2 regions of the Streptomyces sp. NPDC006365 genome follow, and region 2 is predicted to be linked to the other one. Evidence: predicted binding sites of a transcription regulator. Region 2 holds the regulator's gene; the other holds the start of a gene.
What was found. Region 2 encodes HspR, which represses chaperone genes until heat shock. Its sites were predicted from a motif close to TTGAGNNNNNNNNNCTCAA; they were not measured.
Positions count from the first base shown of each region.

Region 1: dnaK (molecular chaperone DnaK) is a predicted target of HspR. The motif match lies at 3,607-3,625, and genes of this name have one in related genera.

Region 1 covers NZ_JBIAHS010000010.1:84,346-98,820, forward strand. The annotation lists gene ACFYO0_RS26320 (hypothetical protein) at 53-472, opposite strand; gene ACFYO0_RS26325 (helix-turn-helix domain-containing protein) at 705-1,568, shown strand; gene dnaK (molecular chaperone DnaK) at 1,671-3,560, opposite strand; gene ACFYO0_RS26335 (OsmC family protein) at 3,773-4,198, opposite strand; gene ACFYO0_RS26340 (alkaline phosphatase family protein) at 4,369-6,432, opposite strand; gene ACFYO0_RS26345 (hypothetical protein) at 6,545-6,970, opposite strand; gene ACFYO0_RS26350 (MBL fold metallo-hydrolase) at 7,055-7,828, shown strand; gene ACFYO0_RS26355 (DedA family protein) at 7,825-8,439, shown strand; gene ACFYO0_RS26360 (MBL fold metallo-hydrolase) at 8,477-9,607, opposite strand; gene ACFYO0_RS26365 (aminotransferase class I/II-fold pyridoxal phosphate-dependent enzyme) at 9,604-10,839, opposite strand; gene ACFYO0_RS26370 (hypothetical protein) at 10,925-11,854, opposite strand; gene ACFYO0_RS26375 (ANTAR domain-containing response regulator) at 12,471-13,184, opposite strand; gene ACFYO0_RS26380 (GAF domain-containing protein) at 13,295-14,425, shown strand.
Region 2 covers NZ_JBIAHS010000018.1:60,464-74,938, forward strand. The annotation lists gene dnaK (molecular chaperone DnaK) at 1-846, shown strand, start outside; gene grpE (nucleotide exchange factor GrpE) at 843-1,550, shown strand; gene dnaJ (molecular chaperone DnaJ) at 1,635-2,840, shown strand; gene ACFYO0_RS35670 (heat shock protein transcriptional repressor HspR) at 2,848-3,297, shown strand; gene ACFYO0_RS35675 (hypothetical protein) at 3,408-3,662, opposite strand; gene ACFYO0_RS35680 (helix-turn-helix domain-containing protein) at 4,018-4,470, shown strand; gene ACFYO0_RS35685 (hypothetical protein) at 4,511-4,870, shown strand; gene ACFYO0_RS35690 (dihydrofolate reductase family protein) at 4,872-5,447, opposite strand; gene ACFYO0_RS35695 (sugar ABC transporter substrate-binding protein) at 5,676-6,791, shown strand; gene ACFYO0_RS35700 (DUF1876 domain-containing protein) at 6,881-7,156, opposite strand; gene ACFYO0_RS35705 (transglutaminase domain-containing protein) at 7,221-8,063, opposite strand; gene ACFYO0_RS35710 (alpha-E domain-containing protein) at 8,071-9,003, opposite strand; gene ACFYO0_RS35715 (circularly permuted type 2 ATP-grasp protein) at 9,060-10,604, opposite strand; gene ACFYO0_RS35720 (ATP-binding protein) at 10,818-12,275, shown strand; gene ACFYO0_RS35725 (DUF397 domain-containing protein) at 12,394-12,579, opposite strand; gene ACFYO0_RS35730 (helix-turn-helix domain-containing protein) at 12,592-13,473, opposite strand; partial or broken gene ACFYO0_RS35735 (cytidine deaminase) at 13,493-13,639, shown strand; gene ACFYO0_RS35740 (SMI1/KNR4 family protein) at 13,704-14,255, opposite strand; gene ACFYO0_RS35745 (hypothetical protein) at 14,336-14,475, opposite strand, start outside.

The DNA of each region.
Region 1 (14,475 bases), on a different contig from region 2:
AAGCGCCCTCGGTTCATTGGTTTCTGACGGACTACTCAGCAATCTCTGCTCATCAGCTGCTTCCGGCCGCCCGCAGCGCCCCGTACTGCAAGCCCGCGAACCCCGCCACGACCAGCGCCTGTACCGGTATGTACACCGCGCCCGCGGTGGTCGGTGACAGCCACACGGCGAGTGCGATGAAACTCAGGGCAGTCCAGGCGAGGTTGATCTCGATCACCGCCCGGACCGGGAGGGTCGCCGGCTGCGGGCGCGCGGCCAGGAGGCCGACGCCCGCCGCGTACGCCGTGAGGAGCACGCCGAGTGTGAGCAGCAGGCCGGAGTCGATGCCGAGCAGCCGTCCCATCGGGCCGGACGCGATGAGGTAGGCGATGCCGTTCGCGCCGGTCCCCGCCGCGTCGAATGCCAGGAAGCGGCGCAGCATGGTGTGCGGCTCGGGGGTGCGGGCCAGGGCGGCGAGCTGGGTTGCGGACATGGCGGATCAGCCTCCGTCGAGGTCGGGATGGGGTGGGGCAGGGTCCGGTCGGGCCGGTGGACCCGGCTCCCGGGCCGGAGTGCGCCGGCCCGGGAGCCGGTATGACCACCATGCCGGGCCTGTGGGCGGTGGTCGATTACGCGCGAGGTAATGAACGAGCGCCCGATCCCGTGATGGTTTCCCGCCGACGTGGCAGACTTCTTGCGTTGCTCGGCGCGTGGGGAGGCGTGGCGTGAGTGAACGGCGTCCGGCGCCGACTGTGGGTCAGGTGGTGCTCGGAAGAAGACTTCAGGAACTGCGCGAGGAATGCGGGCTGCGGCGGGACGAGGCGGCCCAGATTCTGCGTGTCACGGCCGCGACCGTACGGCGGATGGAGATGGCCGAGGTCGCGCTGAAGATCCCGTACGCACAGGTGCTGCTGTCGACGTACGGCGTGCCCGACGAAGAGATCGCGGCGTTCGTCGCGCTGGCCGAGGAGGCGAACCAGCCCGGCTGGTGGCAGCGTTTCCACGACGTTCTGCCGGACTGGTTCAGCCTGCATGTGAGCCTGGAGGGCGCTGCCTCGCTGATCCGGTCGTACGAGCCGCACTTCGTGCCCGGACTGCTGCAGACCGAGGAGTACGCGCGTGCCGTCATGGAGGCGGGCACGGTGGGGCAGACCCGGCCTGCCGAGATCGAGCGGCATGTGTCGTTGCGGCTGGAGCGGCAGAAGCTGTTGACCCGCGAGCATCCGCCCCGGCTATGGGTGATCATGGACGAAACGGTCTTGCTGCGGCCGGTGTGCATGCGGGGTGAGGTGATGCGGGAGCAACTGGAGCGGCTGTTGATGGTCGCCGAGAACGACCACATCACCTTACAGATAGCCGAGTTCGCGCATGGGCCCCATCCGGGAACGTACGCGCCGTTCACCCTGTTCCGCTTCGCTGAACCGGAGCTGCCGGACATGGTGTACAGCGAGTATCTGACCGGCGCGCTGTATCTCGACTCGCGTCGGGAGGTTGCCGCGCACCTTGAGGTGCTCGACCACATGACGGCGCGGGCGGCCACGGCTCAGCGGACGAAGCAGCTCATTGAGAAGCGGCGGGACGACTTCTGAGTCCTCTGGGAGGGCTGATACCCCGCCCGGTGCCACCGCCGGGCAGTGACCTCAAGTCAGCTTGAGGTCAAGCCCCGCAGCCGCGAGATCGCCGAACATGTCCTAGGCGGCGCCGCCCTTCGTGTCCTTCTCGTCGTCGACGATCTCCGCGTCCACTACACCTTCCTCCTCCGAGGCGGCCGAGCCCTCCGGGGACGGCCGGTCGGTGCCTGGCTGTGCGTCTGAGGGGCCCTGCTGGGCCTGGGCGTACATGGCCTGGCCCATTTTCTGGCTGACCGAGGCCAGTTTCTCGACACCGGAGCGTAGTGCGGCCGTGTCGGCGCCCTCGCGGTCCTCCAGGAGGGTCTTGAGTTCGGTGATCGCCGACTCCACCTCCGACTTGGTGTCGGCGGGGATCCGTTCCTCGTTGTCGCGGAGGAAACGCTCGGTCTGGTAGACGAGTTGCTCGGCCTGGTTGCGGGTCTCGGCGGCTTCGCGGCGGCTGCGGTCCTCGTCGGCGTACTGTTCCGCCTCGCGCATCATGCGGTCGATGTCGTCCTTGGGGAGGGCCGAGCCGCCGGTCACCGTCATCTTCTGCTCGCGACCCGTCGCGAGATCCTTCGCCGAGACGTGCATGATTCCGTTGGCGTCGATGTCGAAGGCGACCTCGATCTGCGGCACCCCGCGCGGCGCGGGCGGCAGGCCCGTGAGGTCGAAGACGCCGAGCTTCTTGTTGTAGGCGGCGATCTCGCGCTCGCCCTGGAAGACCTGGATGCCGACCGAGGGCTGGTTGTCCGTGGCGGTGGTGAAGATCTCCGAACGCCGGGTGGGAATCGTGGTGTTGCGTTCGATCAGCTTCGTCATGATGCCGCCCTTGGTCTCGATGCCCAGGGACAGCGGGGTGACGTCGAGGAGCAGGACGTCCTTCACGTCGCCGCGGATGACGCCCGCCTGGAGGGCGGCGCCGAGGGCCACGACCTCGTCGGGGTTGACGCCCTTGTGCGGGTCCTTGCCGGTGAGTTCCTTGACGAGTTCCGTCACCGCGGGCATCCGGGTGGAGCCGCCGACGAGGATGACGTGGTCGACGGCGGAGAGCTTGATGCCCGCGTCCTTGACCGCCTGGTCGAAGGGCGTCTTGCAGCGGTCGAGGAGGTCGCTTGTCATTTCCTGGAACTGGGCGCGCGTCAGCTTCTCGTCGAGGTGCAGCGGGCCTTCGGCGGAGGCGGTGATGTAGGGCAGGTTGATGGTCGTCTCGGTGGAGGAGGACAGCTCGATCTTGGCTTTCTCGGCCCCCTCGCGCAGCCGCTGGATCGCCATCTTGTCGTTGCCGAGGTCGATGCCGTACGAACCCTTGAAACGCTTGGTGAGGTGGTCGACGATCCGCTGGTCCCAGTCGTCGCCGCCGAGATGGGTGTCGCCGTTGGTGGCCTTGACCTCGATGACGCCCTCGCCGATCTCCAGGAGTGAGACGTCGAAGGTGCCGCCGCCCAGGTCGAAGACGAGGACCGTCTGCTCCTCACCGCGGTCGAGCCCGTACGCAAGGGCAGCGGCTGTCGGCTCGTTGATGATCCGCAGCACCTTCAGGCCCGCGATCTCGCCGGCCTCCTTGGTGGCCTGCCGCTGTGCGTCGTCGAAATAGGCGGGCACCGTGATCACGGCGTCTGTGACGTCCTCGCCGAGATATGCCTCGGCGTCCCGCTTCAGCTTCTGCAGCACACGGGCCGACAACTCTTGTGCGCGGTAGCGGGTCCCGTCGATGTCTCCCTTCTCCGGGAAGCGCCAGCTCCCGTCGCCCATGTGCCGCTTCACGGAGCGCGCGGTGCGCTCGACGTTCGTCACGGCCTGCCGCTTGGCGACCTCCCCGACGAGGACCTCCCCGTTCTTGGCGAAAGCCACGACGGACGGCGTCGTCCGCGCGCCCTCGGCGTTGGCGACGACCGTGGGCTCACCGCCCTCCAGGACGGCCACCACGGAGTTCGTGGTACCGAGATCGATCCCGACCGCTCGTGCCATCTTCGTCCCCTTCCACCCGGGCGCTTCCCGCCCTCCAGCACAAAACTTGAGTGCGCTCTTGTCAACACCAGGTACCCCGGAAACGCGTACGCCGCACCTGGGGCAGCGACCGGAAACGACGATGCCGCGCCCTGCGGGAGGCGCGGCATCGAGGTGCGTACTGAGTGCTTACGAACGTGCGTACAGAGTGCGTACGAGGGTCAGGCAGGCGGTCAGGCCAGCTCGGCCGTCAGCGTGATCGTGGTGCCGGTGAGGGCCTGGCTCACCGGGCAGTTCTTCTTGGCGTCCTCGGCCGCCGCGGCGAAGCCGTCCGCGTCCAGGCCCGGCACCTCGCCCCGCACGGTGAGGTGGATGCCGGTGATGCCCTCGCCGGGCTGGAAGGTCACGTCGGCCTTCGTCTCCAGGCGGGTGGGCGGGGTGCCGGCGCCGTTCAGGCCGTGCGACAGGGCCATGGAGAAGCAGCTGGAGTGGGCGGCGGCGATCAGCTCCTCCGGGCTGGTCTTTCCGTTCGCGGCCTCGGCCCGCGACGGCCACGACACCGGCTGCGAACCGATGCCGGAGGAGTCGAAGGTGACGGTGCCGCTGCCCTTGAGCAGTTCGCCCTCCCAGACGGTGTGTGCGGTACGCGTGGTTGCCACGATGGTTCCTTTCGATGAGTTCGAAGCTCGATGAGTTCAACGAGTTCGATGGTCCCTAAATCGGTTCCGTCCGGCCCATCCGATCACATCCGCGCCCGGTGCAGTCGAAGGACCGGGACAAGAGTGGTTGAACGGCAGGGAAGCACCCGGCGGGACGGGCCCAACTCCCGTCAGGCCGCCCGCTGGTCGCGGCGGGCCGGCAGCGGAATCTGCGGGCCCGCGGCCTCCCGCAGCCAGCTCCGCAGGACGCGGTGCACCTGCTCGGCGCCGACGAGTTCCGCCCCCTCCTCGACGGGAGGCGAGAGCTCGACGGGCGACATCAGGAACGCCTCGCCCTGCGCGCCGCCGAGTCCGCCGTGGGAGCCGATCTGCTCCTCGAAGGCGAGGACTTCGCCGTCCTGGGGCTCGTAGGCGGAGTTGACCATGATGTCGGCCGCGTGCGGGAACGAGTGCGTGCGGCGTACGGCGGTGGCCGCGGCGGGGCCGAAGTCGGTGAGCGGGCCCGGGTTCTCCGCCAGTTCGTCCACGGGGATCTCCGCGCCGTGCGCGCCGAGGACGAGGCCGCCGTGCCGCTCGCTCCTGACCAGGACGAAGCCGACGCCGGGGTGGTTGGCGAGTGTGGACAGCAGTGCCGGGTGGCGCTCGTCGATCTCCTCGCGGCTCATCCGGTGCGGTACGTCCGGAAAGGACACCAGGCCAAGGTTGCCGGACGCCAGCACGATGGGTTCCGAGCGGCGGCCGGACGGGCGGTGCTGTTCGCCGCCCTCTTCGACGGGCCGGTGCAGCGCGGCCCGTACGGCAGCCCGGGCCTCGGCGCCGCTGTGCGTGCGCTGCGCCTTGCGGGGCACGGGCAGTCCGCAGCCGGCCCTGACGAGTTCGCCGAGGGCCAGTCCATAGCGTGCGCGGAAGGTCTCGCCGGGGCTCTGGCCGTGGTCGGACAGGACGACGATGCGGTACGCGCGCGGGGCGTGCTCGGCGACCTTCGCGATCAGGGCCAGCGAGCGGTCGAGGCGCCCCAGGACCTTCTCGGCGTCGCGGCTGTACGGGCCCGAGTGGTGGGCCACTTCGTCGTAGGCCACCAGGTCCGCGTAGACCGCGGCACGTCCGGCGAGCATGTCGCCGATCACGGCGGCGACGACGACGTCCCGCTCGACGACGGTCGCGAAGGCGCGGATGAGGGGGTACAGGCCGCCGCGTTTGACGCGGGGGCGCTGCCTTCTGAGACGCGCCCGGGTGGACTCGCCGATCTCGCGGCCGACGTCGGCGACGAACGACATGGCGGTACGGACGGCGTTGGCGGGGTCGCTGAAGTACGCGAAATAGCCCGCCCGCGAACGGTTCTCCTTGCCCCGCCTCGCCGCCACGGACAGCACCAGGGCGAGCTGGTCGGCGCCGCCGCTGAAGAGGTTGCCGCGGCTGGCGCCGTCCAGGGTGAGCAGTCCGCCGTCGCCGGTGCGCTCGATGGCCCGGCGCTGGAGTTCGGCAGCGCTGGTGGGCCGGTTGCAGACCATCACCTCCCCGCTCTCCTTCTCGTACCAGCGGAAGGCGGGGATGTCGTGGTTGGAGCCATGCAGGATGCCGAGCTGGCTGGCACCGGTCTGGCTGGACCAGTCGGTGCGCCAGAGAGTGAGGCGGTGGGTGGTGTCGAGCCAGGCGGCGACCGTGGGCATCAGCCCCCGCCCCACCGCGTCCAGCAGTACGTCGTGTCCCACGCCGTCGAGCTGGAGGAAGACAGTGCCGGGAGTCGACGGTCCGCCCTCTCCCAACTCCTCCGTGCGACGGCGGTCCGCCAGGCGGTACAGCCTCCTCCGGTACGCGTCGTCGTCCCGGACCGCGAGGGCCGCGCCGGTGGCGGAGGCGACCGCGGACATCACCGCGGCGACCACGACGGCGGTCTCCGGGGCGACCTCACCCCGTCCCGAGGGATTGAAGCGCAGGACGACGAGGAGCAGCGAGCCGTTGAGGAAGAAGACGAGCAGTCCGAGGACGAGGGCGGGCACGAGGAGCAGGGCGCGGACGAGAAGGGGCCACACCAGGGCCGAGAGCAGACCGAAGCCTCCGGCGCCGACCGCGGCGGCGACGGTGATACGGGTGGCGCTCTCTCCGTCGGCCGACTGGATCCGGAAGTCCGGCAGGATCCCGGCGAGCACCAGCATGGTGACGGTGGAAACGGCCCACACCGCGATACTCCGCAAGACGGCGCTGCCCACCCGCCGCCATCGCTTGTCGCCCACGCCCACCTCCCGCTGTCTCCCACCGGCTCCCGGTGACGAAGTCCGTCCCCCACATTGTCACAACGGGTGAGGGCGCACGGGCGGTTGCGGACAGGGAGTGAACGCCCGCGGATCAGCGCCCGTCGTACCCCGCCGTCGGCATCGACAGCCGACGATGGACGTGCGCCTTCATCTGCGCGTCGTACGCCGGTTCCGCGTGCCCGGCCGTCTCGATGCGTACGCCTCGCCGGGCGCACTCGGCGGTGAACTCGTCGACCGAGGCGAGCGCCCGCTCCAGCACCCGGCGGCTGGGCGCGACGAACAGGTCGACGCGCCCCGCCTCGACGTCCTCCCAGAGCGCGCCGTGGTCGGGGCGCAGTCCGCGTACGAGGAGTTCCCGGGTGATGACGTACCCGTGCTCGGCGGCCCAGCGCGCGCACATGGCGTGCTGGCTGCGCGAGTCGACCAGGAAGGGATCGGCGTCCAGTTCCTCGAGCGGCGTCAGACTGGCGATGGCCGTGACGCGAAGCAGGCCGGAGGCGCTGCGCGTGTCTCCCATGGTGTCCCCCTCACCTCCGGTTTCGCCGCTGACCCTACCCCTGCCCGTAGGCTCTGGGGGAGTCGCGCGAAGGGAGCAAAGGGGGTGCCGGTGGAGATCACCTGGTGGGGTCATGCAACCTGCACGGTCGAGGACTCGGGCGTGCGCCTGCTGACCGACCCGTTGTTCGCGCGTCGGCTCGCTCATCTGCGGCGGCGCCGCGGGGCTACGCCCCCGCCCGAGGCGGCGCTCGCGGACGCCGCCCTCGTCTCGCATCTGCACGCCGATCATCTGCACGTTCCCTCGCTGGGGCGGCTCGCCGCGGGCACCCGGGTGCTGGTGCCGAGGGGCGCCGCACGCGCCGTGCCCGGGCTGCGCAGGCTCGGCCATCTACGGCTCACGGAGGTCGCGCCGGGCGATGTGACACGGGTCGGTGACCTGGTCGTACGGGCCGTGTCGGCGCGGCACGACGGGCGGCGGCTGCCGCTCGGGCCGCACCGTGCGCCCGCCCTCGGCTATGTCGTCGAGGGCGAGGGGCGGACGTACTTCGCCGGGGACACCGGCCTGTTCGAGGCGATGGCCGAGGAGGTCGGGCCCGTCGACGTGGCGCTGCTGCCGGTCGGCGGCTGGGGGCCGTATCTCGGGGAGGGGCACCTGGACGCCGGACGGGCCGCCGAGGCGCTGGTCCGGCTGCTGCCGGGGAGCGCGGTGCCGGTGCACTACGGCACGTACTGGCCGATCGGCATGGACGCTGTGCGCCCCCATGAATTCCATGCGCCGGGCCCGGAGTTCATGCGCCTGGCGCGCGAGAGGGCGCCCGAGGTGGCGGTGCATCTGTTGGGGCACGGCGAGAGCGTACGGCCGGAGGTCGCGCGGTGATCCTGTCCGCGGCGGCCACGTCGCCGGAGGCGACCCAGCAGGCGGTCGGCTATCCGTCGTTGTTTCTGCTGGTGCTGATCGGGGCGCTGGTGCCGGTGGTGCCCACGGGTGCTCTGGTGAGCTCGGCCGCGGTGGTGGCCTTCCATCAGACAGCGCCGTTCTCGCTGCTGATGGTCTTCGCGGTGGCGTCGGTCGCGGCCTTCCTCGGTGACATCGCGCTGTACTGGCTCGGGAAGCGCGGGATGGGCTCGAAGAACGGCTCGCGGTGGCTGCAGGCACTGCGTGATCGCGCCCCGGAGGACCGGCTCGCGCAGGCACAGGAGCGGCTCGACGCACGCGGGGTGACCGTGCTGGTGGTGTCGCGGCTGGTTCCGGCGGGGCGGATTCCGGTGATGCTGGCGTGCCTGATGGCCCGGATGCCGATGCGGCAGTTCGTACGGGGGGATGTGCCGGCCTGCCTTGCGTGGGCGGTGACGTATCAGCTCATCGGGATACTCGGGGGCTCGCTGTTCAAGGAGCCCTGGGAGGGTGTGGTGGCCGCGGTGGTGCTCACGCTGGTGATCAGTGGGGCGCCGAGTGTATGGCGCAGGTTTCGTAAGTCCGTGGCGTAAGTCCCTGGCCTGAACGCTCCGTTCACGTGCCGTCTGATCACGTCAGGATCCGGGATCCCCCCACCGGCAGATCCCACAGGTCCTCGCGGGCCAGGCCTGCCTGGTCCCAGGCCGCACGGACCCGTGTCAGCGGTTCGAGCACCGGCTCCGCCGACAGTACGAACGTGGCCCAGTGCATCGGTGCCATCCGCCTGGCCCCGAGGTCCTGGGCCGCGCGGACCGCCTCCTCCGGGTCGCAGTGGACGTCGCTGAGCCACCAGCGGGGCTCGTAAGCGCCGATCGGCAGGAGCGCCAGGTCGATGCCGGGGTAGCGGTCGCCGATGCGCGTGAACCAGTGGCCGTAGCCCGTGTCGCCCGCGAAGTAGACGCGTCTGCCGTCGGGTGCCGTGAGGATCCAGCCTCCCCACAGGGTGCGGCAGGTGTCGTGGAGGCTGCGCTTGGACCAGTGGTGGGCGGGGACGAAGTCGAAGCGGACTCCGCCCGCCCGTCTCGCACCACCACCCTCAACCGAGGCGCCAGCGGCGCCGCCCGTCGGATGCAGTTCAGCCGCTTCCCACCAGTCGAGCTCGGTGACACGGGTGAAGCGGCGGCGCCTGAACCAGCCGCCGAGCGCGGCCGGGACGAAGACGGGGGTGTCACGCGGGAGCCTGCGCAGGGTCGGGGCGTCCAGGTGGTCGTAATGGTTGTGGCTGATGACGATCGCGTCAACGCGCGGCAGTTCGCTCCAGGGCACGCCAACGGGCGTGACCCGGGCGGGAGTTCCGAGGATCTTGCGGGACCAGACCGGGTCGGTGAGGACGGTGAGACCGCCGATCCGGATCACCCAGCTCGCGTGCCCGGCCCAGGAGACGGCGACGGTCTGCGCGTCCACGCGCGGCAGCGGGGCCGGCTCGTACGGCAGCCGGGTGATGTCGGCGAGGCCTTCGGGTGTCGGCCGCAGAGCGCCCTCACGGGCGAAGCGTGCGAAGCCCCTGAGGCCCGGCAGCGGATCCGTCAGCCGGTCGGCGAAGGACCGCGGCCAGCGGCGGCGCTCGCCGAGCGGGCGGGGCGGGGGTGGTGGCGTTTCCGTTCCGGCGGCGGGCACGGAGGAGGACACCCGCTCATCGGCACCCGTGGACGAGGAGGCGGACGTGGTGGTCGTCGAGGTCGACTCGGAGTGTTGCTTCATCGAGGGGACTCCCATCGCCGGGCGTCGTCGCGGAGATCGTCGAATACCGAACCCAGCAGAGTCAACGCGCGTTCCACATGCGGCAATTCCAGAGGTTCCGGTGACGTGAGAGACGCCATCCGCTCCTCGTCCGTTGCTCCGAGGAGCGGGCCGGTGGCCAGGCGGACGCGCAGGGCGCCGAGGTCGTCGCCGAAGCGGTGACCGCCGGGGGCGGGCATGCCGAGGCGGGCGGTGAGGAAGTCCTCCAGTTCCTGCGCGTCGCCCACGCCGTACTCGGTGAGCGCGGGGCGCAGCGGGCCCAGGTCCGCGTACAGATGGCGGCCTGCCTGCGGGGGCCGGGCAAGAGCGCCCCCCGTCACCACGGCATGGTGCGCGGCGGCGGCCACGCGGGCATGCAGCCGTACGGACGCGGTGAGCCGCAGGCTGATCTCCTCGGGTTCGCCGAGTGCGTACGCGGCGGCTTCTGCGGCCGGTGTCGCGAGGCGGGCGCCGAGCGCGGTCAGGACGTCGAGGACACGGTCGCGCAGCCGGACGCCGAGGGCGGTGTCGGGGAAACGGGCCAGGGCGGCCGGCCAGCCGGGCGGCAGGAACGGGCCGGCCAGGTCGGTCATCACGGTGACCTGGTCGGGAAGCATCTCGGCGGGGCTCAGCAGGACCGTGTCGTGCGGCTGGTGCAGGGTGTCTCGCCAGGTCTCGTCGCTGATCAGGTGCAGTCCCTCGCCCGCGGCGGCCTCCACGGTCTCGTGGACCACTTCGGGCGGGGCGACGGTGGCGGTGGGGTCGTCTGCGACGGAGAGCACCAGCAGCCGTGGGTCACCGCCCTCGGCGCGCACCCGGCGCACGGTTTCGAGGAGGGCGTAGGGATCGGGGACGCCGCCGCACTCGGCGGATGTCGCCACATGGAACACGGAGGTGCCGAGCAGCCGGGCCGTGGGCCGCCACCAGGTGGCGCAGGGGCGCGGCACCAGGACGTCGCCGCCGAGTGCGGCGGTCAGCGCGAGGAGCAGGGCCGGGGCGCCGGGGGCCGCGGCCGTGCGGTGGCGCTCTGCGGGCAACCCGCGCCGCGCCCAGTACGCGCAGGCCGCGTCCAGGAGCCGGGGGCCGCCACCGGTGGGTTCGGTGTGCGCGCCGACCGCGGCGGCGGTGAGTCCCGGTGGGACCGGCAGCCCTTGGCCGGGAAGCGGTGGGCCGTAACGGACGGGGCCGTGCCCTTCCGGATCCGTCCGCCGCATGGTCGCCTCCGCGCAGTGATCCGTGGTTCCTACGGTGCCGGTTGTGTCTCTGAGCAGTGAGTACCCACCGTCACGCGTCATCAATTCAGCGGTTCGCGGATGACTCCCTGCGCAGCAGCTTGTGTACGGCGGCGCCGAGTGCGCCCGTGATGAGGATGCCGCCGGCGGCGAGGGCGGCCGGGGAGTCGGTGAACGCGCCGCCCGCGCCCGCGCGCACCCCGTGCGGGTGGTGGGAGCCGTCTCTCGCGACCGTGAACGTCGCGCTCCACTCCGCCTCCTTGCCGCCGGGCGGCGCCGGGCAGGCGCCGTCGACGCTCCACTCGGAGGTGCCGGCCTTGTGGGATCCGCCCTTCTCGAAGTTCGCGGCAGACGCGATCCGGGCGGTGCCGCTGTAGGCAGGGCCCGCCGCCTCGTCCTTGCCCTTGCCCTTGCCCTTGCCCTTGACCAGGTGCAGCTTGGCGGTGCCGTGCTCGAAGGCCTGCGAGTGGGCGTCGATGCTTTCGGGCGCGGTCCCGCCCAGCACGCCGCAGGACACGGAGACGGTGACGGTGCCGCCGGGGGCGACGGTGTGGGGGGTGACCTCGGCGACCGGGTGCGCTGCCGACGCTCCGGCCGACACCCCGGGCGATGTCCCGGCCCACTCGTCGGCCGACCTCCCGGGCGACACACCGGCCGAATTCTCGGTCGGCTGCCCGGCCAGATCCTCCGCCGGAGCACCGCCCGATTCATCGGCCCACAGGTCGGCCGGCTCCTCCGCCAACTCGTCGGACGGCTCTTCATCGGGAATCGGAGGCGCATCCGTCGGCTCCTCCTCCGGAACCCAGGCCGGACCTGTGGCCGACTCATCGGCGGGAAGGTCCGCCGACTCGTCGGCCGGGCCAGTGGCCCGCTCCTGGCCCGGAACCCTGGCCCGTTCCTCGACCGGGACTGCGGCCGACGCGGCCGTGCCCAGGCCGACGGCGACGACGGCGGTGGCGGCGACTGCGGTGGACAGAACGCGGGCTGCACGGTGCATGGACAGGGCTCCTTCGGCCGAAGGCGGGGGCCTACCGCGCCCCCGAGGGCTGCGGAGGAGGGGCACAGCATTCGTGCCCCGTAGCCCATCAGAGCCCGGCCGTCGCCGGGGCGCGCGCGGCCGGGCACCATTCGTGCCACGGGGGCGTCCGAGCGGGTGACGGCGTGCGGCGCTGTACCGCGCCGCTGGCCGTGAGCGAGTGCGGGTGGGGGTTTCCTTTCCCCAGCCCCGCCCCTTCCCGAAACCGGGGCTGCGCCCCAGACTCCCGCAAAGGGGTGGGGGTGACACGGCGTGTCGCGGCTGCGGGTGCGTCGTGGCTGGTCGCTCCCCCACTCTCGGCTTCGCTCGCGCGGGGGACCCCCATCGCGGCGGAGCCGCATATGTCACAGCCCCGCGCCCCTGAAAGCAAAAGCCTGCGGCTCCCCGCGCCTGGGGAAAGCCCGCATTCCGACTACCCGCAGCTTCCCACTGGCGGGAGGGGACGTGGGGCGGTGCGTCGTATGCCCCGACCCACCACCCACCCAGGGGCGCGGGGCTGTGACATCAGCGGCTCCGCCGCGGGGCGCGGGCATCCACAACGCACCCGCAGCTTCAAACCGCACCCCCAGCGGAGCGCCTACGCCAGCGACGTCAGTTCGTTTTCCAGGCCGCGGCCCCTGGTCTCGACGAGGGACGAGGCGACGTCGGACAGTTTGCGATTGGTGCCCTGTGAGACACGGCGCAGGACCCCGAAGGCCTCGTCCGCGTCGCAGGCCAGTACGTGCATGATGATGCCGCAGGCCTGGTCGACGACGGGCCGGGTGCGCAAGGCGGTGCCCAGCTGGTCGAGTTCGGTGAGCGCGGCGCGGTAGGAGCGGTCGCGTACGAGACTGCTCGCGGCGAGGTCGCCGAGGGCCCGGGCGGGACCGTGCGAGGCGTCATCGAGGGTGTCCGGGCGGAAGCTGTAAAGGCTGAGGGTCACTGTCAGTCCCGCGCGCCGGAACGGCATCGTGACGCAGGAGCGTACGCCCGCGTCGAGTGCCACGGCCCGGTACTGCGGCCAGCGTTCGGCGCGCAGCAAGTCCCCCGTCTCGACGGTTTCACCGCCGTCCACGGCGGCGGGGATCGGCCCCTCGCCGGAGCGGAGCTGGACCGAGACGAGGCCCGCCAGGTCGGGATGGGTCACCGCGGTCGGCTGCTCCGTGCCACCGTTGGAAACCGTGGTGCTCGCGCCGCAGCAGTCGCTGGTGCAGCGCAGGGCCTGCTCGGCGAGTTCCGACAGCCGACGAGCAGGAAGTGCGGACTCCGGGGACTCCGCGCCCAGATGGCCGATGTGCTCGGTGTCCGGCATGGTTTCACCTCCTTGACTTGGGACCTGCCCACACACTCCCGGAGAAAACGAAAATGAACGGTTCCACTCCGGCCTCACGGCAGCGGCCTGGGACGGGATACGTTTCGTTCATGGCGCAGACGGATGAGTTCGGCGAAGAGCTTGAGGATTTCGTGCGCCGTGTCGCGGAGTTGAAGGCGGCGCGGTCCATACCTGGCGACGACCTTCAGACAGTGCTCGACGCGGCACTCTTTGAACTGGATCATGTGGCCGAGCAGTTGTGGCCGTGGTACGAGCGGCTGAGCTCGGGCGTCACACACAATGGGCCCTCCACCGACCGCCAGGAGCAGCAGTTGTTGCGGGCGATCTTCCAGCGCCTTCCCCTGCCCGTCGCCCTGATGGACCGCGAGACCGTGGTCCGCAGACTCAACCACGCGGCGACCCAGTTCACCGGGGTACGGTCGGGCTATGCGACGGGCCGGCCGCTGACCGGTTTCCTCGCGCACGCGGACCGGGCCGCGTTCCGTTCCCAGGTCGCCGCGGTGGTCCGGGGCGAGGGCGACCGCAGTCTCACCGTTCACCTTCAGCAACGCCCCTCCACTTCCGTGCGTGCGACGCTCACCGCGGTCAGGACGAGCGGTGAGCCGCGTGCTTCCGTACTCATGGTGCTGCAGCCCGCGGGGGCGCGGGTGCCGACGGACGAAGGCGTCCCCGGCCCGCTGCCGGACCTCGCCGAGACGACACGGCACGCGGCGCAGCTGGACCTGATCGACGCCATGTCCACGGCCTTGCTGGCCGAGCCCGCGAAGACCCGGGCCGCTGTGCTGGAGCAGGCGGCCCGAGTGCTGCACGGGCGGTTCGCGGACTGGGTGATCGCCGACGAGGGGGCCGCGCGGCTGTGCCGTATGACCGTCCTCGGGCCGACGGACCAGCCCGGCACGCAGGTCGAGGACCTCCAGGCGCAGGATCCCGCCTCGTGCCCGCTCGTCGTCGAGGCGGCACGCGGCGGTTCCACGGCCCTTCAGGTACGCCCGGACGACCCGGACGCCTTCGGCAAGGACGCCTCGGGCGCCCCCGTCCTGGTCAGCGCGAACGTCACATCGCTGCTGTGCGTCCCGCTGACCGTGAACGGCGCCGTGCAGGGCGTCATCACCCTGTTCCGCTGCGGGGCCCGGCTCGCTTTCTCGATGGCCGAGGCACAGGTACTGGACATGATGTCCCGTCACATAGCCCTGGCACTAAGGAACTTGGACCGCCGCTGAGTGCGGTCACGCGCCCCTGAAGGAGGCCGCAGACCTTCCGAGAGTGAGGG
Region 2 (14,475 bases):
GTCGTCGCCATCGGCGCCGCGCTGCAGGCCGGTGTCCTCAAGGGTGAGGTCAAGGACGTACTGCTCCTCGACGTGACCCCGCTGTCCCTCGGTATCGAGACCAAGGGCGGCATCATGACGAAGCTCATCGAGCGGAACACGACGATCCCGACCAAGCGGTCCGAGATCTTCACCACCGCCGAGGACAACCAGCCGTCCGTGCAGATCCAGGTCTACCAGGGCGAGCGCGAGATCGCGGCGTACAACAAGAAGCTCGGGATGTTCGAGCTGACCGGTCTGCCGCCGGCGCCCCGCGGTGTCCCGCAGATCGAGGTCGCCTTCGACATCGACGCCAACGGCATCATGCACGTGACCGCGAAGGACCTGGGCACGGGCAAGGAGCAGAAGATGACCGTCACCGGCGGCTCCTCGCTGCCGAAGGACGAGGTCGACCGCATGCGCCAGGAGGCCGAGAAGTACGCGGAGGAGGACCACGCCCGCCGTGAGGCCGCCGAGAGCCGTAACCAGGGCGAGCAGCTCGTCTACCAGACGGAGAAGTTCCTCAAGGACAATGAGGACAAGGTCCCCGGCGAGGTCAAGACCGAGGTCGAGACCGCTGTCGAGGAGCTGAAGACCGCGCTCAAGGGCGAGGACACCGCCGAGATCCGTACGGCCACCGAGAAGGTCGCCGCGGTCTCGCAGAAGGTGGGCCAGGCGATGTACGCCGACGCTCAGGGCGGCGCGCAGGCCGCGGACGGCCCGGGCGGTCCTGAGGGTGCCGCCGACGGCGGCGCGCAGGCCAAGGCCGACGACGATGTCGTTGACGCCGAGATCGTCGACGAGGACCGGAAGGACGGTGCCGCGTGACGGAGGAGACCCCGGGCTTCGACGAGCAGCAGCCGCAGCAGGCTCAGCCTCAGCAGCAGCCCGACGTCCCTTCCGGCGCCACACCTGATGACGCGGAGCCGAAGGCCGCCCCTCAGGAGGGGGCGGCCCCGGCCGGGGACGCGGCAGCAGCCCAGCAGGCAGCACAGCAGACGGCGGCCCTGACGGCGCAGCTGGACCAGGTGCGTACGGCGCTCGGTGAGCGCACGGCGGACCTCCAGCGGCTCCAGGCCGAGTACCAGAACTACCGCCGCCGGGTCGAGCGGGACCGGATCCAGGTCAAGGAGATCGCCATCGCGAACCTCCTGACCGAGCTCCTGCCCGTACTCGACGACATCGGCCGCGCGCGGGATCACGGCGAACTGGTCGGCGGCTTCAAGTCGGTGGCCGAGTCGCTGGAGACCGTCGCGGCGAAGCTGGGCCTCCAGCAGTTCGGCAAGGAGGGCGAGCCCTTCGACCCGACGATCCACGAGGCCCTGATGCACAGTTACGCGCCGGACGTCACGGAGACGACGTGCGTGGCGATTCTGCAGCCTGGGTATCGCTTCGGCGAGCGCACCATCCGCCCCGCGCGGGTGGCGGTGGCCGAGCCGCAGCCGGGCGCGCAGACCGTCAAGGCCGACGAGGCGGATTCGTCGCAGTCGCCGGCCGACGACAAGGAGAACGGTGGCCCGGACGAGGGCTGACTTCGGCGACGTACGGGGCGTATGGCGCGTACGAATGAACGTACGGACCGTATGGCGCGTGAGAAGGAAGGAGGGACGTCGAGGATGAGCACGAAGGACTTCATCGAGAAGGACTACTACAAGGTCCTCGGCGTCCCCAAGGACGCCACCGAGGCCGAGATCAAGAAGGCGTACCGCAAGCTCGCCCGCGAGTACCACCCGGACGCCAACAAGGGGAACGCCAAGGCGGAGGAGCGCTTCAAGGAGATCTCCGAGGCGAACGACGTCCTCGGCGATCCCAAGAAGCGCAAGGAGTACGACGAGGCGCGCACCCTCTTCGGCAACGGCGGCTTCAGGCCGGGCCCCGGCGCGGGCGCCGGCGGCACGTTCAACTTCGACCTGGGCGACCTCTTCGGAGGCGGACCCGGCCAGGGCGGGGCGGGCGGTGCCGGCGGCGGTGCCGGCGGCGGATTCGGCGGCGGCCTCGGTGACGTCTTCGGGGGCCTGTTCAACCGGGGCGGCGCGGGCACCGGCACACGTACGCAGCCCAGGCGCGGCCAGGACATCGAGTCCGAGGTCACGCTGAGCTTCACGGAGGCGGTGGACGGCGCGACGGTTCCGCTGCGGATGTCCTCGCAGTCGCCCTGCAAGGCCTGTTCGGGCACCGGCGACGCGAACGGCACGCCGCGCGTGTGCCCGACGTGCGTCGGCACGGGGCAGGTGGCGCGCGGTTCGGGCGGCGGTTTCTCGCTCACCGATCCGTGCCCCGACTGCAAGGGCCGCGGTCTGATGGCGGAAACCCCCTGCGAGATCTGCAAGGGCAGCGGCCGGGCCAAGTCGTCGCGCACGATGCAGGTCCGGATCCCCGCGGGCGTCAGCGACGGCCAGCGGATCCGGCTGCGCGGCAAGGGCGCGCCGGGTGAACGGGGCGGTCCGGCGGGCGACTTGTACGTCATCGTGCATGTGGGCACCCACCCGGTCTTCGGCCGCAAGGGCGACAATCTCACGGTGACGGTGCCGGTGACGTTCGCCGAGGCGGCGCTGGGCGGGGAGGTCCGGGTGCCGACTCTGGGCGGGCCGCCGGTCACCCTGAAACTGCCGCCGGGCACGCCCAACGGGCGGACGATGCGCGCCCGGGGCAAGGGCGCGGTCCGCAAGGACGGCACCCGCGGGGACCTGCTGGTCACCGTCGAGGTCGCGGTTCCCAAGGATGTGTCGGGCAAGGCGCGTGACGCGCTCGAGGCGTACCGCGAGGCGACCGCGGGCGAGGACCCGCGGGCGGAGCTGTTCCAGGCGGCGAAGGGAGCATGAGGACACCATGGATGGCCGTCGACGCAATCCGTACGAGCTGACCGAGGAAACTCCGGTGTACGTCATCTCGGTGGCGGCCCAGCTCTCCGGTCTGCACCCCCAGACCCTGCGCCAGTACGACCGCCTCGGCCTGGTCTCCCCCGACCGCACAGCCGGACGGGGCCGGCGCTACTCGGCCCGCGACATCGAACTGCTGCGCACGGTCCAGCAGTTGTCGCAGGACGAGGGCATCAACCTGGCCGGCATCAAACGCATCATCGAACTGGAGAACCAGGTCGCCGCCCTCCAGTCCCGCGTAGCGGAACTGCAAGCGGCCCTGGACGGCGCCGCCGCAGCGATGCAGCAACGCGAGGCCGCGGTGCACGCCTCGTACCGCCGCGACCTGGTCCCGTACCAGGACGTCCAGCAGACGAGCGCACTGGTGGTGTGGCGCCCGAAGCGCCAGCAGTCGGACTAGGGACAGCGCAACAGCGTGCAGGGGCCCGGAGGTTGATCGTCGATCCTCCGGGCCCCTGCATGTCGTACGACACCGAAGTCGCCGATCGGGATGTGTGCGTACGTCGGCGGTCAGCGCCCCGCCGCCTGCCAAAGCGTCACTGCCAGGGCGATGCATGACGTGAGGGCCGCCAGGGACGGCAGGGGCCATCGGGCGCGTTCCAGTGACTCGAGGCGGGTTTCGTGTTCGTCGAGGGTCTTGTCCGTCTGGTCGGCGCGCTGGAGCAGGAGGGCCAGGTCGCCACGGGTGGTGGCGAAGCCGACGTCTACCGAGCGGCGCAGGCGTTCCAGCTCCAGTGCGACTTCGTCGGCCTCAGTCGTCGTCATGGTCGGCCTCCGTCCCGGCGTCCTCGCGCAGCAGCCGGTCCGTACGAAACGTTCTGCGCGTGGCATCGGTCATCGTGGCGCTCCTCTCTTCGGCCTTCCCCGCTCTTCTTCGCCCCGAGTGTGGGAACATGTGTTCGATAACAGGGAGCGAGCGAATAGACTTGCATGGTGCGAGCGCGTACGCAAGTGACTACCCTCCGTGGAGGTGGGCGCGATGGTGACGCTCCAGGCCGTACGTCAACTGCCGCTGATCTGGCGGTCGTTGCCGAATCTCCACGGTTACGCGCGAGCGCGCACACACCTTGGCGCGAGGGCGATCGGTACGTTGTCCGCGCGACGAGGGGAGAGCGGACATATGCGTTCCAGCTCACAGGCCGATGCCCATTCAGATCGCAGATACCGGGCCGAGGGGCTCGACGAGTTCGCCGGCTGGATCGAGGAACTGCTGCGCGGCCGTGGCTACGACATCGACAGCCCGCGTGGGGGCGGTCGTTCGAAGCTCGCCGACGATGCCGGAGTGCATCGGGCCGCCGTGAGCCGGCTGTTGCAGCGTCAGTCCATGCCCGACCTTGAGACGATGCGGCGTATCGCGGCCGTACTGGGCGTGCCGCTGCGCGAGATGCTCATCCGGTCGGGGCGGCTGACGGAGGACGACCTGCCGGTCATCGCGGGCGGCGGGTACCCCGCGGCCGGGGACGGCCATACGGCGCTGAGTCCCGAGGAGGCGGCTCGCAGGATGGGTGTCCCGCCCGAACTGCGGGAGCTGTTCGCCAAGGTGGCGAGGCAGTTCCTGCCTGAGGGCGATTGACGCGAGGGGGCAGCGCGAGGGAGTCGAGGGAGTGCGGCACATGGGGAATCCGGGCGGCGGCCGGGGTGACGAGGCGGAACGCGTCTCCAGGCTGATGGGCGAACTGCTCATCGGACTCGGCGAGAAGGTCCGGGCGGCCGGACCGGAGGGCGTCCGCGTGCTCACCGAGGAGGAGCTGCAACGGCAGCAGCTGAACTGGTTCCGCGCCGGCTGGCACGAGCACGCCCGAGCGACCGAACCGCCGTCCTCCGACGCCCGCACCGCCACCCATCCCGAGTCCGCCCCCAACGCGCGTACCGACGACGGCGTCCGCCGCCGGCACCCCGACGGCGAACACTTCCCGCTCCCCCCGCCCCGCCTCCTCCGCTTCCCTGAACACCCACCGGACGACGGGGACTGACTCAGGACGCGCCGGCTCGCTCGTAGCGCAGGAGCACGAGGCCGTTGCCGAAGGTGTGGGTCGCGGCGAGACGGAGGCGGGTGGTGGCGTCCGATTCCGGGAAGAGGGGACGTCCGCGGCCCAGGATGACCGGAACGACGTAGAGCAGGTACTCGTCGATCAGGTCGTGGCGGCGGAACTCCGCCGCGAGTTCCGCACCGCCGATTCCGAGGTCGCCGCCGGGCTGCTCCTTGAGGGCCCTGACTTCCTCGGGCACGACTTCCCGTACGACGGTCGTGTTCCAGTCGGCTGGACCCGGCTCCAGGGTGCGGGAGTACACGATCTTCGGCATGTCCCGATAGATGGCCGCGAACTCGCGCACGGGCTCCGTGGCCGAGGGGTCCTCGTCGGCGGTCGGCCAGTAGCCGACCATCAGCTCGTGCATGACCCGCCCGTGCAGGAAGCCGCCCATCGGCTTGATGCGCTCGTTGAAGTGGCGGTGCACCTCGTCGTCGACCAGATGCCAGTCGAGTTCGCCGTTCGGACCCGCGAAGTAACCGTCGAGGGACACGGACATACTCAGCGTGATCTTGCGCATCGGGGCTCCCGGGCTCGCGGTGGGTGAACTGCCGATGGACAGGCGATCACGTATGCTCCATCCTCGCCCGCCGGTCCTCCAGATCTTCACCTCTGTGTCTTCACGACAACCACGCAGAGTGCTGTTGTGATCTCGTTAGACAGAATTCCTTGACGCATTTGATACGCCCGCGTTGGCTTTTTGTCACCTGGGTCGCAAAACTGCGCTCTCGTTCGGAAGGCACCAGAAGTGAACAGCCGTATGCGTCGTATCGCCATATCCCTGGCCGTGTCCACCATGACTCTCTCGCTCGCCTCATGTGGTGTGCTCGAAGACAGCACGGAGGGCGGATCGGCGAAGCCGACCAGGGGCGACGACATCACGGTGGGTCTGCTGCTGCCGGAGAAGGCGAACCAGCGCTACGAGAAGTTCGACCACCCCATCATCAAGAAGAAGGTCGACGAGCTGACCAACGGCAAGGGCGAGGTCGTATACGCCAACGCCGACCAGGACGCCGGCGAGCAGAGGAACCAGCTCCAGCGGATGGTCGACGACAAGGTCGACGTGGTGCTCCTGGACGCGGTGGACGCCAAGGACATCGCGGACGGCGTGCAGAAGGCGAAGGACGCGGACATCCCCGTCATCGCATACGACCGGCTGGCCGAGGGCCCCATCGACGCGTACGTCTCCTTCGACAACCAGCAGGTCGGGGAGGTGCAGGGCCGTGCGCTGGCCGAGGTCCTGGACGGCGGCAGGTCCGAGAAGATCGTCATGATGAACGGTGCGGTCACCGACCCGAACGCGGCCCAGTTCAAGAAGTCCGCCCTCGCCGAACTCAGCGACAAGGTGACCATCGCCAAGCAGTACGACACCAAGGACTGGAAGCCGTCGAACGCGCGGGCCAACATGATGGCCGCGATCTCCTCCATCGGCGCCGCGAACATCGACGGGGTGTACTCCGCCAACGACGGCATGGCGGGTGGCATCGTCTCCGCTCTGAAGGCGGCCGGCGTGACCGACCTGCCGCCGATCACCGGCCAGGACGCGGAACTCGAGGCGGTGCAGCGCATCGTCTCCGGCGAGCAGTACATGAGCGTCTACAAGCCCTACCCCGAAGAGGCCGAGACCGCCGCCGAGCTGGCCGTGGCCGTGGCCCGCGGCTGGGGCATCGAGTTCGACGCACTCACCCGCGACAAGGTGGACAGCCCGACGAAGGAGAACATCCCGGCCCACCTCGTCCTCGTCTCCCCCCTGACGAAGGACAACATCGAGGACACGGTCATCAACGACGGCATCTACAAGGTCTCGGACATCTGCACGTCCAAGTACGAGACGGCATGCGAGGAACTCGGCCTGAAGAAATAGGTAGGGGTCCGGCTTCCGGGCAGGAGGAGGCAGGGGCGGGAGCCGGATGGTCCCGCCCTCACCGGGACGGCATCGCAACCGTCCCCACGTCACGCATTCAGTGGACGTGACGTCCGGCCGGAGGCCTCGTCTATTTCGTCGTGGGCCTTGGTCAGGAGTTTCATGGCCAGTTCGTTCAGGGCCCTGGCTCCTGCCACTTCTTCGCCCACCCTTGGCTGGTTGGAGTCGGTGGGGTGGCGTTTGGCGTAGCCGTGGGCTCGTACCTCGCTTCCATCACGGAGTCGTACGAGGGCGGCGGCGCGGGTGCGGTGGTCGTCCTCCTCGAATTCCAGCTCCACGTGCCATCCGACAGCCGAGTGGGTCATCGCGATCACCTCCGGAGACGGCCGGCTATGGCTACCACCAACAGGATCCGCCCGCCTGCCCCACTTACGCCACCCGCGTGAACTCCACGGTCACCTCGGGAGGCCCTCCGGCCACCCCCCGGTACACCCCCTTGTGCGGGGTGACGTCGTCGTAGTCGCGGCCCCGGCCCACGACCACGTGGGACTCGTCGACGCGGACGCGGTTGGTGGGGTCGTAGCCGGTCCAGTCGCCCGCCCAGTACTCGACCCAGGCGTGGCTCTGGCCTTCGACGGGGCGGTGGAGCTCCGCGTCGCGGTCGGGGTGGAGGTAGCCGGAGACATAGCGGGTGGGCAGGCCGAGGGCACGCAGCAGGCCCGCCGTGAGGTGGGCGATGTCCTGGCAGACGCCGGCGCCCTGTTCCCAGGCCTCGGCGGCGGCGGTGTTCACGCCGGTGGAGCCGGGGATGTACCTGACGTGGTCGGCGACCATGGACGACACCGCCACCGCCGTCTCGTGCGGGTCGAGGCCGGCCGCGGCCGTGCGGGCCCGCTCGACGAGTGCGTCGGGCATGGTCGTACGGGATGTCGGTGCCGCGTACTCCAACAGGCGGGAGTTCGCGACCCGTTCGGCCACCTCCGCCCAGGTCGGGGCCGAGGGGAGCCCGCCCGGCGGGGCCGTCTCGACCAGGCTCACCGCCGTGATCATCAGGTCCGCGTGCGGTTCCATCAGGTCGAAGCCGGTGACCTGGGTGCCCCAGTAGTCCCAGTACGACCAGGTCGGGGTGGAGGGGTTCACCAGGACGCGGGCGTCCAGCGTGGTCTGGCTCGGGAGCGTCAGCGGCGTCATGCGGACCTCGTTGTGGGAGGAGACCGCGGCCTGGGCGTACGACACCTTCGTGGTGTGCCGGATACGGAGCCGTCTCGTCATGGCGTGCTCACGCTCCTTCCTGGGCCCACTCGACGGGCCCCTGGTACGGGAAGAACTTCTCCGCGACCGCCTCGGCGGAGGCCATGCAGGATGTCTGCAACTCCCCGAGCAGGGACGGGAGTACGTCTTCGAGAGCTGTTGAGTCCTGGTACTCCAGAAGCGTGCGCATCCGGCCTATCGGGCGGCGTGCCGGATCCTGGCGCGGGCGGCCGAGCGCCGCCAGGCACTCCTCCGCCGTGGTCAGCGCGTGCAGTACCGAACGCGGGAACTCCCGGTCCATGATGAGGAATTCGGCCACGCGGGCCGTGTCCCCGAAGCCGCCGTACACGCGGGCGTACGCCTCGTCCGCCCCGCTCGCGCTCAGCAGCGTCGGCCAGTCCGGCGCGTGGGGGGCGTCCAGTACCCGTACGGACAGCAGCCGTACGGTCATGTCCACCCGCTCCAGACTCCGGCCGAGGACCACGAAGCGCCAGCTGTCGTCGCGGCTCATCGTCGAGTCGGCCAGGCCGAAGAAGAGCGCGGCCCGGCGGCGTACGAGTTCGAGATAGGCGTACGGGCCGGTGCGGCGGGCCGCCATGCGCTGGTCGGCGAGGGCGTGCCAGGTGGAGTTGAGGCACTCCCACATCTCGGAGGAGACCGCCTCGCGGGCGCTGCGGGCATTGAGGCGGGCGGCCCCCAGCGCTCCCTCGATGGAGCAGGTCGAGCGGGCGTCGAAGGCCAGCTGGTCCAGTACCTGCTGCATGTCCACGCGTGTGTCGCCCGCGTCGACGCCGAGGATCGCGTACAGCGAGCGGCAGGCCACGTCCTCGTCCCTCCAGGGGTCCTCCAGCAGCCGGTGCAGATACGCGTCGAGGATGCGGCCCGTGGCGTCCGCCCGCTCGACGTACCGGCCCGTCCAGGTCAGCGCTTCGGCGATGCGGGAGAGGATCACGTCGTTCACGGCCGTACCTCCTCGATCAGTGTTCGCTCCGTCCGGGGGTGTCCGGTGCGTGGTCGTCACTGCTGTTGCGCCCCTTCCTGCGGGACGAGGCGTTCCCCGTCGGGGCCGAGCTGGCGCGGGGCGACGTCCGGTACGGTGCCGGGCTCCTCCGGGAGCCGCCCGCCCGCCGGACCCTCCGCGAGCACCCAGGTGTCCTTGGAGCCGCCGCCCTGACTGGAGTTGACGATGAGGTTGCCCTCCTGGAGGGCAACGCGGGTGAGCCCGCCCGGCAGCACCCACACCTCGCTGCCGTCGTTCACGGCGAAAGGCCGCAGATCGATGTGGCGCGGCGCCATCCGGTCGCCCGCAAGCGTGGGGGACGTGGACAGGGCGACGGGACGCTGGGCGATCCAGCCGCGCGGATCGGCGATGACCTCTTTGCGTACGCGATCCAGTGTGGCCTTGTCCGCGTGCGGACCGATGACGATGCCCTGCCCGCCCGCTCCGTCGACCGGCTTCACGACCAGCTGGTCGAGCTGGTCGAGGACCGCCTCCAACTGCTCCGGTTCCTCGGGGCGAAACGATTCGACATTGGGGATGACGGGTTCCTCGGCGAGGTAGTACCGAATGAGATCCGGTACGTACGTATAGAGCAGCTTGTCGTCCGCGATGCCGTTGCCGACGGCGTTCGCGAGTGTGACATTCCCCGCCTGGGCGGCGCTCATGATGCCCGGGCAGCCGATCACCGAGTCGGGGCGGAAGTGGAGCGGGTCGAGGAAGTCGTCGTCGAGCCGCCGGTATACGACATGGACCGGCATCTCGCCGCGCGTCGTCCGCATCCAGACGCGGTTCCCGCGGCACACGAGATCGTGGCCCTCGACGAGTTGCACGCCCATCAGCCGGGCCAGCAGGGCGTGTTCGAAGTAGGCGGCGTTGTTCGGGCCGGGGGTGAGGACGACGACACGCGGGTCGCCGACGCCGTCGGGCGCGGCCGCGCGCAGCGCCGCGAGCAGGCGCTGCCCGTAGCCGTCGACCGGGCACACATGCTGCTCGGCGAAGAGGGAGGGGAAGATCCGGGTCATCGCGCGCCGGTTCTCGATGACGTACGAGACCCCGGACGGGACCCGTACGTTGTCCTCCAGGACCCGGAAGTCGCCCGCCTCGTCGCGTACGAGATCGATGCCGGCGACATGGATGCGTACACCGCCCGGCGGTTCCACACCGTGCGCGGCCCGGTGGAAGTGCCCGGAGTTGAGAAGCAGCCGCCAGGGCACCACCCCGTCCTCGAAGGCCCGGCACGGCCCGTACGCGTCGGCGAGGTAGGCCTCCAGGGCCCTGACCCGTTGTGCGACCCCGCGCTGGATCAGGTCCCATTCGAGAGCGTCGAGGACCCGGGGCACGAGGTCCAGCGGCCAGGGTCTTTCCTCGCCCGCGAAGGCGTAGGTCACGCCGCGGTCCGTGAACGCGCGTGCCATCTGGTCGGCCCTGAACCGGAGTTCGGCCGGTTCCATCGGTTGAAGCGCTGCCAGCACCGGCTCGTAGGCGGTCCTGACTTCACCCGGCCGCTCAAACATCTCGTCCCACGCGTCGGCCAACGCGTATGCGTCAAATATGTCCGCCATGGCCTGACGGTAGGTGCGGCAGGTAACGGGGTGATCACTCGGGGATTTCGGGGAGCTCACGGGGTGATCTAGAGGTGAGGTGCCAACTGCGCCGATGGCGTGCGCAACCAATGATAAACACGCCTATAATAAATTCCCTGCTTATGGACCCCGCCGACAGGACGCGGCAGACCCGGAGGCCCCGTGATTCCCAAGCCCGAGAAACCTGAGACCATGTTCGACCGTGACTTCGAGTGGGCCGAGCTCGTGCGCTACGCGGGTTACCAGGGGCCCGAGGCCACATTGGGCGTGGTGTCCGGTCGGCGGCGGCAGGGCAAGACCTTTCTGCTGGACGGGGTGTGCCGGGCGAACGGCGGGTTCTTCTTCGCGGCCAGTGAGGCCACCGAGGCCGAATCGCTACGGCAGTTCGGCGCGGCGATGGCCCGGTTCCAGGGGCGGCGGACGCCGTACCGGTTCGCGCACTGGGACGAGGCCGTCGAGGCGATGATGCGGCTCGCGACGCCGGACACCGGACCACTGACCGTCGTACTCGACGAGTTCCCGTTCTTGGTCAAGGCCTCGCCCGAGCTGCCGTCACTGCTCCAGCGAGCCCTCGGGCCGCAGGGGCGCCGGGAGGGCGGTCCCGTCCGGCTGCTGCTGTGCGGATCGGCGCTGTCCTTCATGGGGAACCTGCTCTCCGGTACGGCGCCGCTGCGCGGCCGGGCGAGCCTGGAACTGGTCGTGCCGACACTCGACTACCGGTCCGCCGCCCGGTTCTGGGGCATCGAGGACGCCCGCCTGGCTCTCGTGCTCAACTCCGTGGTGGGCGGCACTCCCGCCTACGGCCGTGAGTTCGTGCTCGGCGACACGCCCGCCGACCTCGACGACTTCGGCCCCTGGATACTGCGCAACGTCCTCAATCCTGGCCGCCCCCTCTTCCGCGAGGCACGCTTCCTCCTCGCCGAGGAGCCGGACCTGCGTGACACCGCGCTCTACCACGGCGTCCTCGCTGCCATCGCCCAGGGCAACCACACCCGGGGCGGCATCGCGAGCTTCCTGGAGCGCAAGTCCACCGACCTCGGCCACGCGCTGACCGTCCTCGAGGACACCGGCATGATCACGCGCGATCCGGACGCCTTCCACGGCAGACGTTCCGCTTACAGGATCGCCGAGCCCATCCTCACCTTCTACTACGCAGTCATGCGCCCGGATTGGAGCGACCTGGAACGGCCGGGACAGGCACCGGCCGTCTGGGAGCGGTCGCAGTCCACCTTCCGCAGCAAGGTCGTCGGCCCGCACTTCGAGCAGATCTGCCGAACGTGGGCCCGTTGGTACGCCGCCGCCGACACTCTGGGCGGGCAGCGAACCCGCGTCGAGTCCGGCACGGTCGCGGACCCTGAGGCCAGGACCAGCCAGGAGGTCGACCTGGCGGTCTTCGGACGTACGGACGACGGCCGCGAGGTCCTGCTGGCCATCGGCGAGGCCAAGTGGAACGAGACCATGGGCACAGGCCACCTCGACCGACTTCGCCGCATCCGCGGGCTGTTGCGCAAGCGCTCGGGTACGGACGTCGCCGGTACGCGGCTGCTGTGCTTCAGCGGGGCGGGGTTCAGCGACGGCCTTCGAGCCACTGCTGGATCGGATCCGTCCGTCCAGTTGATTGACCTCGAGCGGTTGTACCGGGGGGAGTGAGTCGGGGCCGCGGGCGGATCACGGGCCCGCCGAATGGATGCGTGCATGCCGCCACCACCGGAACCGCGGTTGCTCGCGTAGGGCTTTCAGGACGCGGTGGTCGCCGAACATCTCGGCATCAAGTAGCGCTTCGCCGGAGGTTGTCGAGGAGAGCGGCGAAGCCCTGGGCGGCGGTGGTGAGAACGTTGCGGGGGTCGTCGCTCTCGCGGAGGTGGATCGTTCCGTCAGGGGCTACGGCGACATTGATGCAGTTCCCCTCGGCTCCGCCGCTGAACGACGACTTCTGCCAGGTGAGTTGGGGCATTCTCGGCTTTCCTCAGTAGGTGTAGAGCACGTGCTGGATCAGGGACAGCGAGTCCTTGTCGGCGTGCGTCTCGGGCTTCGCCCGCGCGTCGATCGGGGCGAGTGCATGTTCGGTCAGAGCATCGAACAGCGCGCCGTATTCAGCAAGGTGTTTGCTGTCGCCCAGGTGCAGCGACGCAATGGGGTGTTCCAGGACGACCGTGCTCAAGCGATCGACCGCGGGCCTCGCGTAGAGGAAGTTCCCCGTGTACGCGGCGTACACGTCGGCCTCGAACGGGTAGACCTGGATGGTCACGTGGGGAAGGTGCGCCAGCTCGATGAGGTGCAGCAGCTGCGCACGCATGACGGCGGCGCCGCCGAAGCGCATCCGCAGCGCGCTTTCGTGGATGACGGCGTGCACGGTGGGCGGATCGTCATCGGTCAGGATGTGCTGCCGCTCCTGGCGAAAGGCAACTGCGTCGTCGATGGTCCCGTGGGCTGGCTTGGCGCTGGCAAGGATGGCGCGGGTGTAGTCCTCGGTCTGGAACAGCCCTGGAATCAGCAGCGACTCATGCGCGCGTAGCACGGTGGAGCCGGCCTCCAGTTCCGCAAGGTCAAGGGCGGCGGGGCCGATGCGGTTCTTGTACGCGGTCCACCAGCCCTTGCCTGTCGCCTCTGACAGGGCCACCAGTGCATCGATGTACGTCTCATCTGTGCATCCATAGGTGCGGCACAGCTCGCGGAGTCGCGCCGTGAGGATCGTCGTCTTCGCGGTCTCGATCTGGCTCAGCTGGGCGCGGCCCATGCCGATCTGCTCGGCGGCCTTACCGGCGCTCAACCCTGCCTGTTCGCGCAGTTGCTTGAGCTCGGCTCCGAGTCGTCGCTGGCGCTCGCTGATGGTGGTGCGCAGTCCCACGGGCTACTCCTCGTCCGCTCTCGACTACTTCCCCGCCCTCAAGGTCATCGTCGGAAAGGGTGACCGCATCCGGACCGTCCTCATCACCGACCTGCTGCCCGAAAGCTACGTCTGGGCCGACCACCAGCTCAACGCCGAGAAAACCGCGCCACTCAGCACGGGCTGACGACGCCAGCCGACGACAGGGCGAACGTTGCCTGATGCGGCACAACCGCTGATCAGTTGGCCCATCAGTCAAGATCGGCGAACCGCCATTCAAGGAAGTCGGTTTCTTCGCTCGGGGGGAGGTAGCGCCCCAGCACGCCGCCGAACTCCAGCGCTTCAGCTGTGTGATGCATGAGCGAGGTGATCGACTCCCACATCGGGTGTGACGTGATGTCAGGCGATCCGCCTTCCCTGTCGTGCTCATGGACCGCTGGTTCTGCTGTACCGCTGGCGTCCAAGTAGAGCACCGTCCCCGCACCATCTGCAGCGAATGGGACGTAATGAGGGCGATAGGGGTAATACTTGCTCTGTGCCGAAGTGTCTGCCTTCAACTCCCAACTCTCCACTATGCCTCTGGCGTTGAGGACCTTGAAGCAAGGCGGGAGCAGAAACCTGCCGCTGCCGTTGTGGCAGAGCAGTAGCTCCGTGATCTCCTTCGGAAGCTGCAGGTCGAGGCGTTGCTCGATCAGTGTGATGTCATGCTGGGCGGCTGGCGGGGGAAGTTGCTCCATTACGCCTTGGCCGCGGACCCAATTCTCGATGCGCCACCACGAGTGACTGATGGGGTGAAGCGCCATTGTGATCCCCTCCTGATTGCCCGGGCCATGCTGGGGTGGAGTGGTGCCCCACGATATGTGACGCAGGGCACCTCTCCGGTTCAGTTCGGCAAGTCGGCGAGCTTGAACTGTTTGCTGGCGCGTGTGCCAGCGCCGGGTACCAACCGGAACGAGACGAAGCGCGGCTTGTAGATGCTCGGGTCGCGGAAGTGTGCACCCGCATCGGACCAGCGATTGTCGA